2 regions of the Apilactobacillus sp. EABW-1NA genome follow, and region 1 is predicted to be linked to the other one. Evidence: a T-box and tRNA genes for the amino acid it is inferred to sense, from the RefSeq annotation. Region 1 holds a T-box; the other holds one or more tRNA genes.
The links. The T-box of region 1 lies ahead of asnS (asparagine--tRNA ligase). A T-box ahead of a tRNA ligase gene usually reads a tRNA of that ligase, here a tRNA-Asn.
Positions count from the first base shown of each region.

Region 1 (7,148 bases):
TAATTTTTTATTAAGTAAATTTGTATTTTTTATACATTTATTATATAAACAGAAGCACAGATAACAGTTTAATAATGATTGTCATTATTTTTTATACATTTTTCTAATGAAAAAGTTTAAATTTTTTATCAATTTTTTCGCGCAAAAAAAGACATCGTGTCTAAACGATGCCTTTTTATTTACTAAATTCCACGTTGGTAAATCCAACCAATGAACTTACCTTCGTAATAGCATTTGTAGTAATAAGTCTTCCAACCATCTTTAATTGCACGACCGGTAATGTGGACAGTTTTACCAGCATAATCCTTTGCAGTTCCAGTTGTCTTAAAATCAGCGAAATGGCTTTGTGTTACATGGTTGTAGAATCTGTAGTTACTATTTAGTTTAACTTTTTTATGCATGTTAACTTTGGAATAACTAATGTGTGGACCCAATCCATTTTGGTTGATCCAACCTAATAACTTACCATTTTCGTATGCACGGTAATAAGTTCGACCGTTTACGTTTGCCTTTAAATCTACCGTTACATTCTTACCATGGAATGTACGACCATAGTGAGTTCTGTGAAGTTCACTAAAGTAATTGTTTCCAGGAACATGGTTGTAGAAGTTATACTTAACGGCTGTCTTCACAGTCAATGTCTTGTTTTCTTTTGTGTATGTCACATTGGATTTTGGCTTACTTGGCTTGTTATTATTACTTTTATTTGTTGTTGCATCAATAAACCAAGAGCTATTCTTTTGTGTTAATACACTGGCATCAACATATTGGTTCAATGCTGGAGAATAGAAATGATCTGTGTATTGCCATAAAACATGTTCTCTTTGTGGTTCATTTGTTTGGTAAGCTGCTAACCAATAACCATCATATGAACTAACAGCATCTGAAGCATGAGAAACCATGAAGCTTTGGTATGAGTAGAAAAGAATCTTTCTATTACCAACTAGTGGTCTCAATGCATCCACCCATGCTTTGGTAGCGGCATTAGTTCCACCTGACTTAACAGTTTGTTGTTCATAATCGTTAACATAGAATCTAGCTTCTGGAGCACGACTGTATAACGTTTTTGCCTCACTAGCAGCATCTGAAGGACTAGTGTATTGACTAAATGAATATACACCATATGGGACACCATACTTCTTCATTAAAGCAACGTTGTGGGCAAAGGTCTTATCATTGTAGGCACTACCGAATTGAACACGAAGAATTACGAAAGGTACTTCGTTCTTCAACTTCTTCACTTGACTATCAGTGAAGTTACCTTGCCATTCAGATAAATCGTAAACGTTGTTGGATACGGCATTACTCCTCACGGAAGTGACAGAAATGCATAGAAATCCAATCAACGCAACCCCAAAACTCATCAATAAATACTTTAGTTTATACATACTCTCATCCTTTAACAATTATGATTATCTCTATTGTACAATCTAAATATTGCGAGAATGATATACACAAGTTACAATTTTTCCCAATTTCTTTACAAATTATTAAATGTTTGGTTACAAATTGTAAAATTTTTAATCTTGACATTTTTCAAAACAATAAAAAAACGCCCATATTAGGCGTCTTTCTACTTAACATTTAAGATGATTTTACCGGTATTTTGTTTTTCACGCATACATGTTAAAGCTTGTTCTGATTCAGATAAATCAAATTCATTGCTTACATATAGCTTAATTTTATCATCCGCTAACAAATCATACACGTCATTGCTAAAATCATTAATCAATTGGGCTTTATACTCACTACTTCTGGGTGAAAGCAAAGTTCCAGTAATGGTGATTCTCTTCCCAATAACGTCCATGATATCAACGTCTTTGATTTCACTTCCACCAAGATTACCAATTAGGATGATTTGTCCGTCCAGTGCAACTGACTTAATGTTTTGTTGATAATAACTGGCACCGATGAAGTCCAAGATTAAGTCGGCACCGTGACCATCGGTAATTCTTTGGACCTCTTCTGCAAAGTCGCTATTGCGGTAATCAATTGCGTGATCTGCACCATATTCCAAACAGATATCAACCTTTTTAGTGCTTGAAGTTGTAATGACTGTTGCTTTAGTCAGCTGCTTAACCAATTGAATTGCAGCAATTCCTACACCACTAGCTCCCGCATGAATTAAAACAGTTTGATTATCATGCAGATCTCCGATGGTAAATAGCGTTTGATAAGCGGTTAGAAAACTCTCTGGAATCGTGGCCGCTTTCTTGTAATCAATGTTGGCTGGAATTGGCATTAATCGTTCTGCCGGAACTGCGATGTATTCAGCATATCCACCGTTATCTATCAATCCCATTACGCGATTTCCTACATTATACTTAGTATTGTTTCCGTCAACGACTTCACCAGCCATTTCCAAACCTAAAATTGTATCGTCTGGTTTAACCTTTTGATCCGCCCATAACAAATCAACATGGTTCACTCCGACTGCATGGATTTTGACCAAAACATCCCCATCTTTTAGTTCTGGCATGGGGGCATCAACCAATGAATTCAATTTTTTTGCACTGGCAATATTAACCACTTTCATATATATAAACCTCACTCTTTTATTTTCATTTAAGATAGACAACATGTCTAATTGTTGTGATTGCTAGTTTCTAACAAAATATATTAGCTACTTTTAACCCAGTGATTAAATTATATTTATTTCATTTAATATTCCTACTTACATATCTTATACTTTGTTACTAAACTTTTAGTTAACGATGCCACCACATCGTGCTATTATCGACTTGAAGCTGATAACTTGATACACCTTTTCAACTCAGCTTGTTATCTTAACTTACAAACTAACTCTACATAAAAAGTGCGGCTCAATAACCGCACTTTTTTATTTTAGTGGACCATCAATAAATTGAGCGACCCCGTTTCCAAAACTCCAGTCCTCATCGGTATTGGTAGTTAGGTTAATCATCAAGTCGGTCTTTTTAATCCCTAGCTTGTCTTCTAGTTGTTCGGCCAAGTCGTGGTAGAACTTTAACTTTTGTTCCTTAGTTCTTGGTCTAGTGGTAAGACTAAATACGACAACGTCGTTAGTACGATTGAATCCTAATCCGGTATCTAAGATGTTCATTTCGAAGTCTTCATGTTGAGTTAGAATTTGGTATCTATCTCCGTCTGGAGCACCGAAGCAGTCTAACATGACATGGTAGGAAATATCCATTAGTTGTTTTAAGTAATCACGGTCGTGGCCCTTGATTACATCAATATTCATTTTTGGCATTTTGCGTTCTCCTTACATAAAATAAGTATTTGATGAAACCATTATCCAATATGTACATATATAATGCAATCAATATGCTTTTTTGTCTTTGCCCTACTTTTATATTGTAATTAATGTCAAAATAGTGGTAATATTTAATTGTGAAAAATAGTTAATATGATAGAACTATAAATACGGATGAGTAGTTGATGAATCTTATCAGCGAGTTAAGGATAGTGAGAGCTTAATAATACTTTCATCAATGAATAACACCTATTTGTTTTCGTTTTGAATCTTTAGTAGAAACGAACGCACATCAAAGCGTTATTTGATTGAGTGGCCTATTTATAGGCACTTTAGGTGGTACCGCGGAACTTTCGTCCTAATTTTGGGGCGGAAGTTTTTTATTTACCGCTATTTATAGTTTACGGAAAGGCGTGAATCACATGACACAACTAAGTGTTAAGGATCTATATACTAAAGATTTAGAAGACAACACAACAGTTTCTCTTGAAGGTTCAATTAAGACCATTCGTGGTTCAAAAAACATCAGTTTTATCGAATTAAACGATGGTTCTTGCTTCAAGAGTGCTCAAATTATCGTTAAAAAGAGTAACGAAAACTTTGAACAAATCAGTAAGCTTCCAATCGCTTCAACAATCACTGTTGAAGGTGCCTTTGTGAAGACTCCAGATGCTCCTCAACCTTTTGAAGTGCACGGAGAAAAAGTAGAACTAGTTGGTCGTTCAGACTCTGACTACCCTCTACAAAAGAAGAAGACTTCTTACGAATTCCTACGTACTATCGCTCACTTGCGTCCACGTACTAATACTTTCTACTCAGTATTTAGAATTCGTTCACTAGCTGCATTTGCAGTTCACGAATACCTACAACACAATGACTTTGTTTACGTTAACACCCCAATCATCACAAGTAGTGATACTGAAGGTGCCGGTGAAATGTTCAGAGTTACAACTATGGACATGGATAACCTTCCAAAGGATGATCAAGGTCACGTAGACAACTCAAAGGACTTCTTCAAGACTGAAACTAACCTAACTGTTAGTGGTCAACTTCCAGAAGAAGCATTTACTATGGCATTCAAGAATGTGTACACTTTCGGTCCTACTTTCAGAGCTGAAAACTCACACACTCCTCGTCATGCTTCAGAATTCTGGATGATTGAACCAGACATGGCATACACTCGCCTACCAGGTATGATGGATGTCGCTGAAGGTTTACTAAAATACGTTATCAACTACGTTTTAGATCATGCTAAGGATGAACTAGAATTTTTGGACGAAAACGTTAAACCAGGACTAATTGAAAAACTACAAAAGACTGCTAGCGAAGACTTCGCTCGTGTTACTTACACTGACGCCGTTAAGTTACTTCAAGAAGCAGATGTAGAATTCAAGGTTCCAGTTGAATGGGGAATTGATTTACAATCAGAACACGAAAGATACTTGTGTGAAGATGTCTACAAACGCCCTACTTTCTTAACTGATTACCCAAGAGATATCAAGGCATTCTACATGCGTGATAACGACGATGGTAAGACCGTTGCCGCTGCTGACTGTTTAGTACCAGGTATTGGTGAAATCGTTGGTGGTAGTGAACGTGAAGAACGTTACGATGTCTTAAACAATAAGATCAAAGAATTTGACTTAAACCCAGAAGAATATGACTGGTACGAAGACCTACGTAAGTACGGTGAAATCAAGCATTCCGGTTTCGGTATTGGTTTTGAACGTCTAGTTATGTACGTTACTGGTATGGAAAACATCAGAGATGTTATCCCATTCCCACGTGAACCAGGTAGCGCTAAATTCTAATAAGTTTTAAAAAGAGCATTCGTTTAGAATGCTCTTTTATTAAAGGAGATTTTATGATGAAAAAAGTTGGTATCATCATTGGTAGTAGTCGTCCTAGCAGAATCAGTCCAGAAATCGCGGATTGGTTAAAACAACGACTATCTTCAGATAAGTTTGAAACAGAAATGATTGATTTAGCTAAAGTGAACCTTCCATTCTTAGATGAAGAAGAGGTTCCAGCCAAGCAAGAATACAAACAAAAACACAGTATTGAATGGAGCAACAAGATCAAATCATTGGATGCGATCGTATTACTATTTCCTCAATACAACTGGAGTTTCCCCGCTGTCTTAAAGAATGCGGTCGATTACTTGGCTGCTGAATGGAAAAACAAAATTGTGGCGCTAGTAACCTATGGAAGCCACGGTGGACTTCAAGCACAAATGTCTTTTAACATGCTTGCAGTTGGATTAAAGATGCAACCTACCATCGTCAATCCACTGCTAACCATAAACGGTGAAATGTTCGATGAAAATAATCACTTCAAAGACATTAACGCAGACTTCTCCTCTCAAGCATACAAGGTTGAACTACTAAAAGAAGAACTAAACCATCTTCTATAAACAAAAAAGACAAGCAGATTATTCTGCCTGTCTTTTTATTTTGCCATCAGGATTAATCTCAAAAATCCCTAAATCACCCTCGTTACCCGCTTGGATTTCTTCTTTTGAGATTGCTTGGACAATGAATAATAAATCATCGACATCAAAGCCACGTGGCACCATGATTAGTTGATCGTCTTCTTTGGCTAAGTATTTTGCCAGTGCCTTTTCGGCATCAACAAATGTTTCAATCTTGGCTGATTGATTAACTAAATTCGTGTCTGGAAAGAAGTACCCAAATTCACCCCTGAACTTAACCTTGATGAGGTTTTTGTGACGTTCTAAAACTGTAATTACTCTACCCATCGTGTTCCCCTCAATCGTTTTAATAACCACAATTATACCGATAATTCACGATTGTTTAAAATATTTTAGCTTTTCACCATAAACGTTAAAAATTCTTTAAATTACGCGGCATAATAATTTTGTTGTATTAATTTGAATTATAATTAGGTTAAGCCAACTAAAAGAGGTGAAATTCATGAATAGAATCAATGAATTTGATCCATTCTCATTTATTGTCGGTATCTTAGGTGTAATTGCTGGAATTATTTCAGTATCTAGACCTGATGTAGCATTTAGTACTGTCGTACTTATCGTTGCAGTATTTTCAATCATTAGGGGTATTTTCAAGCTTACCCACATGACTGATATCTTCGACTCAAAGGGTTGGATCATTTTTAACAGTATTTTGGATATCTTAATCGGTGTCTTAATGCTATTCAACGGCGTATTCGGTATGTTATACATTGCAATCTTCTTTGCAATCATGTTCATCCTGGACTCACTAACCGCATTATCACTTGCCAAATATGTTAAAAACGTTAGCCACGGTTACTACATTATGGATGTAATCTTTGCTATCCTAGGTGTAATCGTTGGTATTTTATTACTAATTTCTCCAGTGGCATCTGCTCTATCAGTTGCTTTCTTGGTTGGAATTTTCTTCCTAGTGAGCGGAATCTTAATGATCGTTCATTCAATTTAAATCCAATAAAAGAAGACCTACCAATAATTGGTAGGTCTTTTTTGTATGTTTAATTATTCTAAGTGACCGATTAGGATTGCGGCAACCACAATCATTATTAGACCGATAACTGTAAAGATGATTTCTTTTCTGTTTTTGTTTTCCTTTAGGATAATTAGACCACCTAAAGTTGAAACAACAACGTTCATTTGAGTTAATGGGAATGCGTTAGCAACACCATTTAACTTCAATGAAGTTAGGTATGCTAGAGTACCTAGTCCACCCAGTAAACCAATAATTCCACTCTTGAATGTAACCTTTGACTTTAGGTAACCAAGTGCTTCTTTACCGTTCAATACGAATGTAACGATAACAGCACCTAGAAACATACCGAATGTTTGTGGTAATAATCCAACTAATCCAGAAGCATTAGTAATTCTTGGAAATACTGAACATGCAGTGTATCCGAATGATCCGATGATTAGTAGAGGCAT
Region 1 covers NZ_JAPDKO010000008.1:30,226-37,373, reverse strand. The annotation lists gene OEZ61_RS03510 (GH25 family lysozyme) at 183-1,388, opposite strand; gene OEZ61_RS03505 (NAD(P)H-quinone oxidoreductase) at 1,574-2,536, opposite strand; gene OEZ61_RS03500 (tautomerase family protein) at 2,840-3,232, opposite strand; T-box leader at 3,391-3,599, shown strand; gene asnS (asparagine--tRNA ligase) at 3,658-5,046, shown strand; gene OEZ61_RS03490 (NAD(P)H-dependent oxidoreductase) at 5,103-5,648, shown strand; gene OEZ61_RS03485 (hypothetical protein) at 5,667-5,993, opposite strand; gene OEZ61_RS03480 (DUF308 domain-containing protein) at 6,169-6,675, shown strand; gene OEZ61_RS03475 (GRP family sugar transporter) at 6,729-7,148, opposite strand, start outside.

Region 2 (7,148 bases), on a different contig from region 1:
CATATTGCTTTAATATACTTGGATTTTTGGCAGCTAAAATAAACATAATGGTGACTTCCTTTCGTATTTATATATGATAGTAAAAAACGCCCCAAAAATGGGCGTTGAAACTCTATTTTGAAATGTCAGCAATTACCTTATTGTTTGGCAACTTAATACCAGCTGCGGTAATAGCTTCAAGGTAAAGTTGTAAGAATTTGAATTGAACATCAAATCTTGCTTCATCGGTAGTAGGAATAAATTCCTTAACGGCAATAGTACCATCACCCATATCAACAGTACCTAAAATATCTGGTTCATCAATGATACCTTCAGTTTGAGGGATGTATTTAGCATTAACTTCCTTCATGACGTTAATTACTTGAGTAATTGGGGTATCAGGATTAACTCTAATATCGATATCTGCCTTCATACGTTCCTTAGACATGTTGCAGATATTAGTGATTAATCTGTTAGGGATGTAGTTTAATGAATCATTGTTACCTCTGATTTTAGTAGTTCTGAGGCCAATTTCAGAAACAGTACCAGTTACTTCACCGATGGTAACGTAGTCTCCAATGCTAATTTGTTTTTCAAATAGAATGAAGAAACCATTGATGATATCACTAGCAAGACCTTGTGCACCTAAACCAATGGCAACTGAGAATAGGCCGGCACCAGCAAGGAGTGTTCCAATTGGCACTCCAATAAAAGTTAACACAGAATAAATCCAGAAAAATACTAGAATATACATGTAAGAGTTAACGGATAATGAGTGTAGTGTTTTCAATCTATTTGCTGGAATACCACGCTCTCTTTTGGCATAGTTCTTAAATAGATGATTGATCACGCGTTTACCAATGCTTTTAAGAATTAGGAAAAAGATTGAAATTAAAACGATATCAATAACAATATTTGTTAAGTTATGTAAAATTTCGTCCCAATTAAAGCTTTGAAAATATCTTGCTATGAAACTAGGGTTAGTAGCAACCTTTAGCATACATTTCACTCCTTAAAAAAGTATCACATATAATATCCTACCATCTGCATTAATTAGATGATAGCGAAACAAATCAACTTAATAAAATGTTAACTTATTGCGGCTTATAACGGTGATAGAATAAAATTAATGAAACTTTTATCCATATCATATGTTGCAATTCCGATGATTAGGGATATAAATAAGAACCAGATATTAATGCCAAATTTTTGATGTAATGAAATTTTACGGATAATAATATAGATAAATGTTATAAACGAAACAGCTGCAATTAGGAAAATAATAAAGCCACTAATTAGGCCAAACTTGTACATGTTATAGCATCTCTTTTCAATATATTTAATAAACTAATAATAACACTAATGTTGCATAGATTAACTAGTAGAAACTTTATGGGGGGAAAATAGATTTTGAAATACGAAAAAAAGCGCGAACTTACTAGAAATAAAATTGTTAATGCTTTTATTGAAGTATCGAGGAAAAAGGGAGTTGAAGGTGTCACTGTTAGCGACATTATTAAAAAAGCACAGATTAATAGGAGTACATTTTATCGACACTATACTGATAAGATTGACCTGGAAGAACAGATTGAAGATCAAATTATTGGGGAGATAAAGGCTGCTAATTCTGATTTAAAAGAAACTGATAACAAAGATATCGACTCTGCTACCAAAAAATTTATTTACAGATTTTTAACTGTTATCGAAAATAATCAACCAGTTTTGGAAGTCATGATTAGTGAGAATGGCGATATTCGATTCCCGATTAAGATGTTGAAGTTTTTTTCGGAAATGGTAGTTTCTACCACTAATGTTTTCGCTCATGATATGAGCAGTAAAGATAAAAAACTCTTTTCGGCTTTTAATGCATCAACAGCGTTAGGAATAATTGTTTTTTGGATTCACCATTTTGATGAGTATGATAAAGACTATGTGTATAACTTTTTAATGACAAGAGAATACTAAAAAACACGCTATGAATTTCATAGCGTGTTTTTTATATAGGGGATTACTAGCTATTCAGCACTTAAACTTTCAATTGGATCTAGTTTAGCACCCTTGTTAGAAGGTAGGATAGAAGCTAGTAAATTGATGATTATTGCAACAACAATTCCGAAGATGGCATTGCCAAGAGAAATTTGAATAATTGAGTAATCAATCATACCGTGAACAGCTGAGTTAATACCGAATTGAAGTAGGTAAGAAATAATGACAGCTGAAACAGATGAAAATACACCTAGGAATAATGATTGACTAACGAATAACATTCTAATGTTACCCTTGGTAGCACCTAGTGCGCGTAAAATACCAATTTCCTTGGTTCTTTCAGCAACACTAATGTATAAAACAACAATAATCATGATTGCTGATACCAATAATGAAATACCTGCAATTGCTGCCAATACGTATACGGCAAGGTTAATGTAAGTGTTTAGAGTTGAAACAATTGCTCCGGCACCTTGGATACTGTAAGCTTTTTTACCATTTACTTCAATGGCCTTGATTCTGTTTTGAACGGGATCAACGTTACCTACACCACCCTTAATATTTACATTTAAGAAGTTTGGTTTAATTTGGATTCCGTTGTCAGATAAAGCTTCTTTGACAGTGTCATAGTTAATGATAGTAAGTGGACTTTGTGAATCAATAATCCCTGAGACTTTTAGCTTTTTAGTCACTGGGAATGGAGTTCCGTCCTTCATAGCATTGAATGAAACTTGAATTTCTTTACCGACTAAGGAATTAGGATTGTTCTTGTTTAGTGACTTTGCAGCGGTAGTGTTAATTAATATTTCTCCATCTTTAGGTGCGGAACCGTGTTTGATGTTAGATTCGTTGATGGTAGCTAAACTAGTCGTCATGTATGAAGATTGAGCGGTTTTGTTACCAGATTTCATTTGAATTCCGGTTGAAGCGTAAGCTTTTTGGACAGACTTAACACCTTTAATAGCTTCTAGTCTCTTAACGTCAGTATCTTTAAATGGTGAGTGATCATTTGTGTTTTTATGTGAAACCTGAATGCTGTTGGGATTAACTTGAGAGTAAATTTCGTGGTTAATGTATCCTCTAACACCATTACCAAGACCTAGCATGAATACAACTGAGAAAATACCAATTAATCCACCAAATATGATTAAGAAGTTTCGTTTGGAGTTGTATTTGATATTATCCCATGTCATTTTAACGATTGACTTTAAGGATAGTGATTTGGATTCAAGAGATGGTTCATCACTTTCTGCGTATTTATCACGAAGAGTTCTATCTTCATCAATTCGACCGTCAGTCATGTGGACGATACGAGTACCGTAGTCAGCAACTTTTTGAGAGTGGGTAACAGTTAGTACTAGCTTTCCTTCTTTTGCAATGTTATCCAAAATTTGTAGAATTTCGGTGGTGTTTTCTGGATCCAATGCACCAGTTGGTTCATCAGCGATTAACATTTCTGGGTCTCCAGCTAATGCACGGGCAATAGAAACACGTTGTTTTTGACCACCTGATAATTGATTAGGGTATTTATTGATGTGATCACTTAGTCCTACTTTAGCAAGTAGTTCCTTGGCACGAGCAACCTGTTCTTTTTTAGAAAGAGTAGTCATTTCAAGTGGGACCAACACGTTATCCAAAATTGTTAAATGACTAATTAGATTGAAACTTTGGAAAATAAAGCCAATAGTTTTACGACGATATTCGTCTAGTTGTTTATCAGTGTCGTGTTTTAATGAGCTACCATTTAATAAAACGTCACCTTCATATTTACTATCTAATCCACCGATGATGTTCATTAAGGTAGATTTACCACCACCAGATTCACCAAGAATTGATACCATTTCACCTTTCTCAAATGATAAATTAATTCCTTTTAAGACTTTAAATTCATCTTTTCCTAGGTAGTATGATTTTTGAATGTTTTTTAATTCTAAGAATGACATTATTTTCACTCCTTATTTTTAATTAATTTGTACAGATTATTATATGCGGGATTTTTTTTAAAACAATCATCAAAATAAAAGAAAGTGTTGCATTTTGAGTTAAAAATTATAAAAATGTCATATTTTGTAATATAACTATATCATTCTTGCAACATTTGACGTCTATAATTTGCACCAAAGATTCATTAATAGAAACGGGAGTGAGTTATATTGATTAAGTTGAAATTTAAATCAATATTGATGACAATGGTCGCTTCTCTTGCTTTAACAACGGGGATTGGAGCAATTGAAAGCTATAACACACATGCCAACGCAAGTAGTCGAACTGTCTATGACTTGTCTGAATGGCAGGGGCGTTTGACTAATAAAGAGGCAAAAAATTTAAGTAAAGAGGTTCCATTTGCTATTCTTAGGGTTCAATATGGATCAAGCTATAGTGATAGGACTTTTAAACATAATAAAGCTCTATTAGATAAGTATAATGTTCCATATGGAGTATATTCATTTAGTAGATATAATTCTTCAGCTTCTGCTGCAAGAGAAGCTCGTGACTTATACCACAGAGCACCTAATGCAAAGTTTTATGTCAATGACTTTGAAGTTGCTTCAATTAGTCGTAGCCGTTCAAATGCTGCCACTGCTAAATGGGTAAATACTTTACGACCACTAGTTGGATCAAGAAAAATTCTATTTTATTCATACCTAATTTTTATGAAGACTTATGCTTCACAAGCACTAAGTAAATATGATGGGTATTGGTTAGCGTCTTACACTAAGAACGAACCATCAATTGCTCATGTACTATGGCAATACACAGATCGCCATTATTCTTCTGCGCTACATAAGAAAGTGGATGCAAGTAAACTACGTGAGCAAAAATCGTGGTTCTTGGGAACTGTTTCTAATCAAGTAACTAACAACGATGTTAGTAAAGGACAAAAAGTTGGTAATAGGAATGGAAATACAGAAATAAAGCCAACTGCTGTTTCCAAGAAAAAGACAGCTAAAGTTATTTCTTTGGCAGCTAAGAAATCTAGTTCCAAGAAGATTAAGCACCACAAGAAAAAACATGCAAAAAAGTCAGTAAAAAAACACCATAAGAAAAAACATGTTAAGAAAGTGCATCATAAGAAAAAGCATCACAAAAAGAAACATGTTAAGAAGATTCATCACAAGAAAAAAACATCATAAGAAAACAAGATCATAAAAAACGATAGTCTGTGGACTATCGTTTTTTATTTTTAATCAAATAAAAAAACCTAGTCAAATGGCTAAGTCTTCTTATTATGTGGAATTATAGATAATTATGAATAAAAATATGGAAAAGCAATTTGCTTTATTAGTTAACATTGGGATAAAGCTAACTTGGGATTTCTCCCAACTGCTCCGGCTGGACTCGAACCAGCAACCATCGCATTAACAGTGCGCTATTCTACCATTGAACCACGGAGCAAAAATGAGGTGAAAAATTATCTTTTTGATGAGTAGGATTCCACTCAACTGCTCTAACTGGACTCGAACCAGTAACCTTCGCATTAACAGTGCGCCGTTCTACCATTGAACCATAGAGCAAGAATCTGTAATTGAATAAAAATCTAAGTTTTTTGATGAGTAGCATCCTACCCAACTGCTCTAACTGGACTCGAACCAGTAACCTTCGCATTAACAGTGCGCCGTTCTACCATTGAACCATAGAGCAAGAATGAAATATGTGCTTGGAAATTAATCCAACTACTCAATAGAGTAAAAATGTGTTTGTATGTGATATAAAATGAGAGAAAAATGTGAAATTTTAATTCATTAAAAATATCAAATAACAACGATAATTTTTAACCGAAGCATCTTGAAAACTCAATAAAGACGTCAATCTAAATTTTTGCTTATGTAGTTATCATATCTCTGTCGTTGTTAATAATAATACATCATTATTATAAAAATGCAACTGTTTTTTCATTAAAAATTAATGAAAATAAAAAGCCACCCATAAAACGTTGATATTACAACGCTTTTTATTGGTGACCATTTTATTATTCTAACATTTGATCTAATTCTTTAACAAAAATAGGAGTCCAACCATAACGATATCCTGCACAGGTTGGATGTGTATCATCTAGCATGAAAGAAGGGTTCTCTTCATTCATTTTCTTTAATGCTTTGTTATTCCAAATATCGATGATTGCGAAATGCCATTTTCTTTGTAATTCAAATAGTTTTTCACGTAAAAATTCGTATTCTGGTTCTGGCTTTCTTAAACAGGTGTAAAAGACCAATGGACAGTCCCAAGTATCCTGAACAGTGGCTGTTATGTACTCGATTGCACCGATGGTAGTTTGAGTATCAAAATCTTCAGCATCATACGATTTGCTGATTCTTCCCATCTCAACACCGTTTCTTTGATCATTAGTAGATAGTTGGCAAGCAAACAAGTCGTAATGAGAATCAAAATTTAGATTCTTCTTCATTCTACTAATGTATGATTTATCATTAACATCGGCTAAGGTGGTTCCGCTAACTGCTTCCTTGATTGCGTGAACTCCATGTTCTACTCTCAAGAAATCAACAAATGAAATTCCCTTGGCGGCAAGTCCAGCTGTTACCGATGATCCAAGGAATACTATTTTCTTGCCGTTTAGGTTGTCATCTACAAAGAAATCCCTAGATGGTTGATAGATATCGCTGTTAGCTCTTCTAATATCAATACTTTTCTTTGATAACTTTACAAGCGCAGCGCCAGCTGCAGTGAATAATGCAGTTTTAATCAACCCATATTTCATTGTAATTAACTCCTCATAGTTTTTATTATTGTTTTTAATTTTACTAGCATTTTATGGCCATCACAATTACATATAGGGAAACTTAAGCAATATTTAAACATTTGTACAGAAACTTTGTGATGAAAATATCATTTATTTCAAGAACTAATCGATTTTTTAGATGATATTATTAGACAAAAGATTAAAATAAAAGTGTTTTAAAGCGATTTTGACTATTAATATGACTATTTTTTAATTTTTTACAAAAAATTATTCATATTTTTTTACTTTTTTGTTAAATATTGCTTGCTATATAATCGCACAAAAGGTAAAATTACCTTTGTAAATCAAATGTGATATTTATCACAAAGTAATGTTATATAAATATTAATTAAAAATTATTAGGAGGCCACACACTAATGAAAGTTATCGTAGTTGGTTCTTCACACGGTGGATATGAAGCCGTTCGTGGAATGCTTTTAGAAAA
Region 2 covers NZ_JAPDKO010000007.1:48,258-55,405, forward strand. The annotation lists gene OEZ61_RS03175 (mechanosensitive ion channel family protein) at 1-46, opposite strand, end outside; gene OEZ61_RS03180 (mechanosensitive ion channel family protein) at 113-979, opposite strand; gene OEZ61_RS03185 (TetR/AcrR family transcriptional regulator) at 1,390-1,944, shown strand; gene OEZ61_RS03190 (ABC transporter ATP-binding protein/permease) at 1,995-3,908, opposite strand; gene OEZ61_RS03195 (GH25 family lysozyme) at 4,119-5,099, shown strand; tRNA gene OEZ61_RS03200 (tRNA-Asn) at 5,290-5,361, opposite strand; tRNA gene OEZ61_RS03205 (tRNA-Asn) at 5,409-5,480, opposite strand; tRNA gene OEZ61_RS03210 (tRNA-Asn) at 5,536-5,607, opposite strand; gene OEZ61_RS03215 (SGNH/GDSL hydrolase family protein) at 5,936-6,682, opposite strand; gene OEZ61_RS03220 (FAD-dependent oxidoreductase) at 7,081-7,148, shown strand, end outside.
Region 2: it encodes a tRNA-Asn, which carries the amino acid that the T-box ahead of asnS (asparagine--tRNA ligase) is inferred to sense. The anticodon was not compared.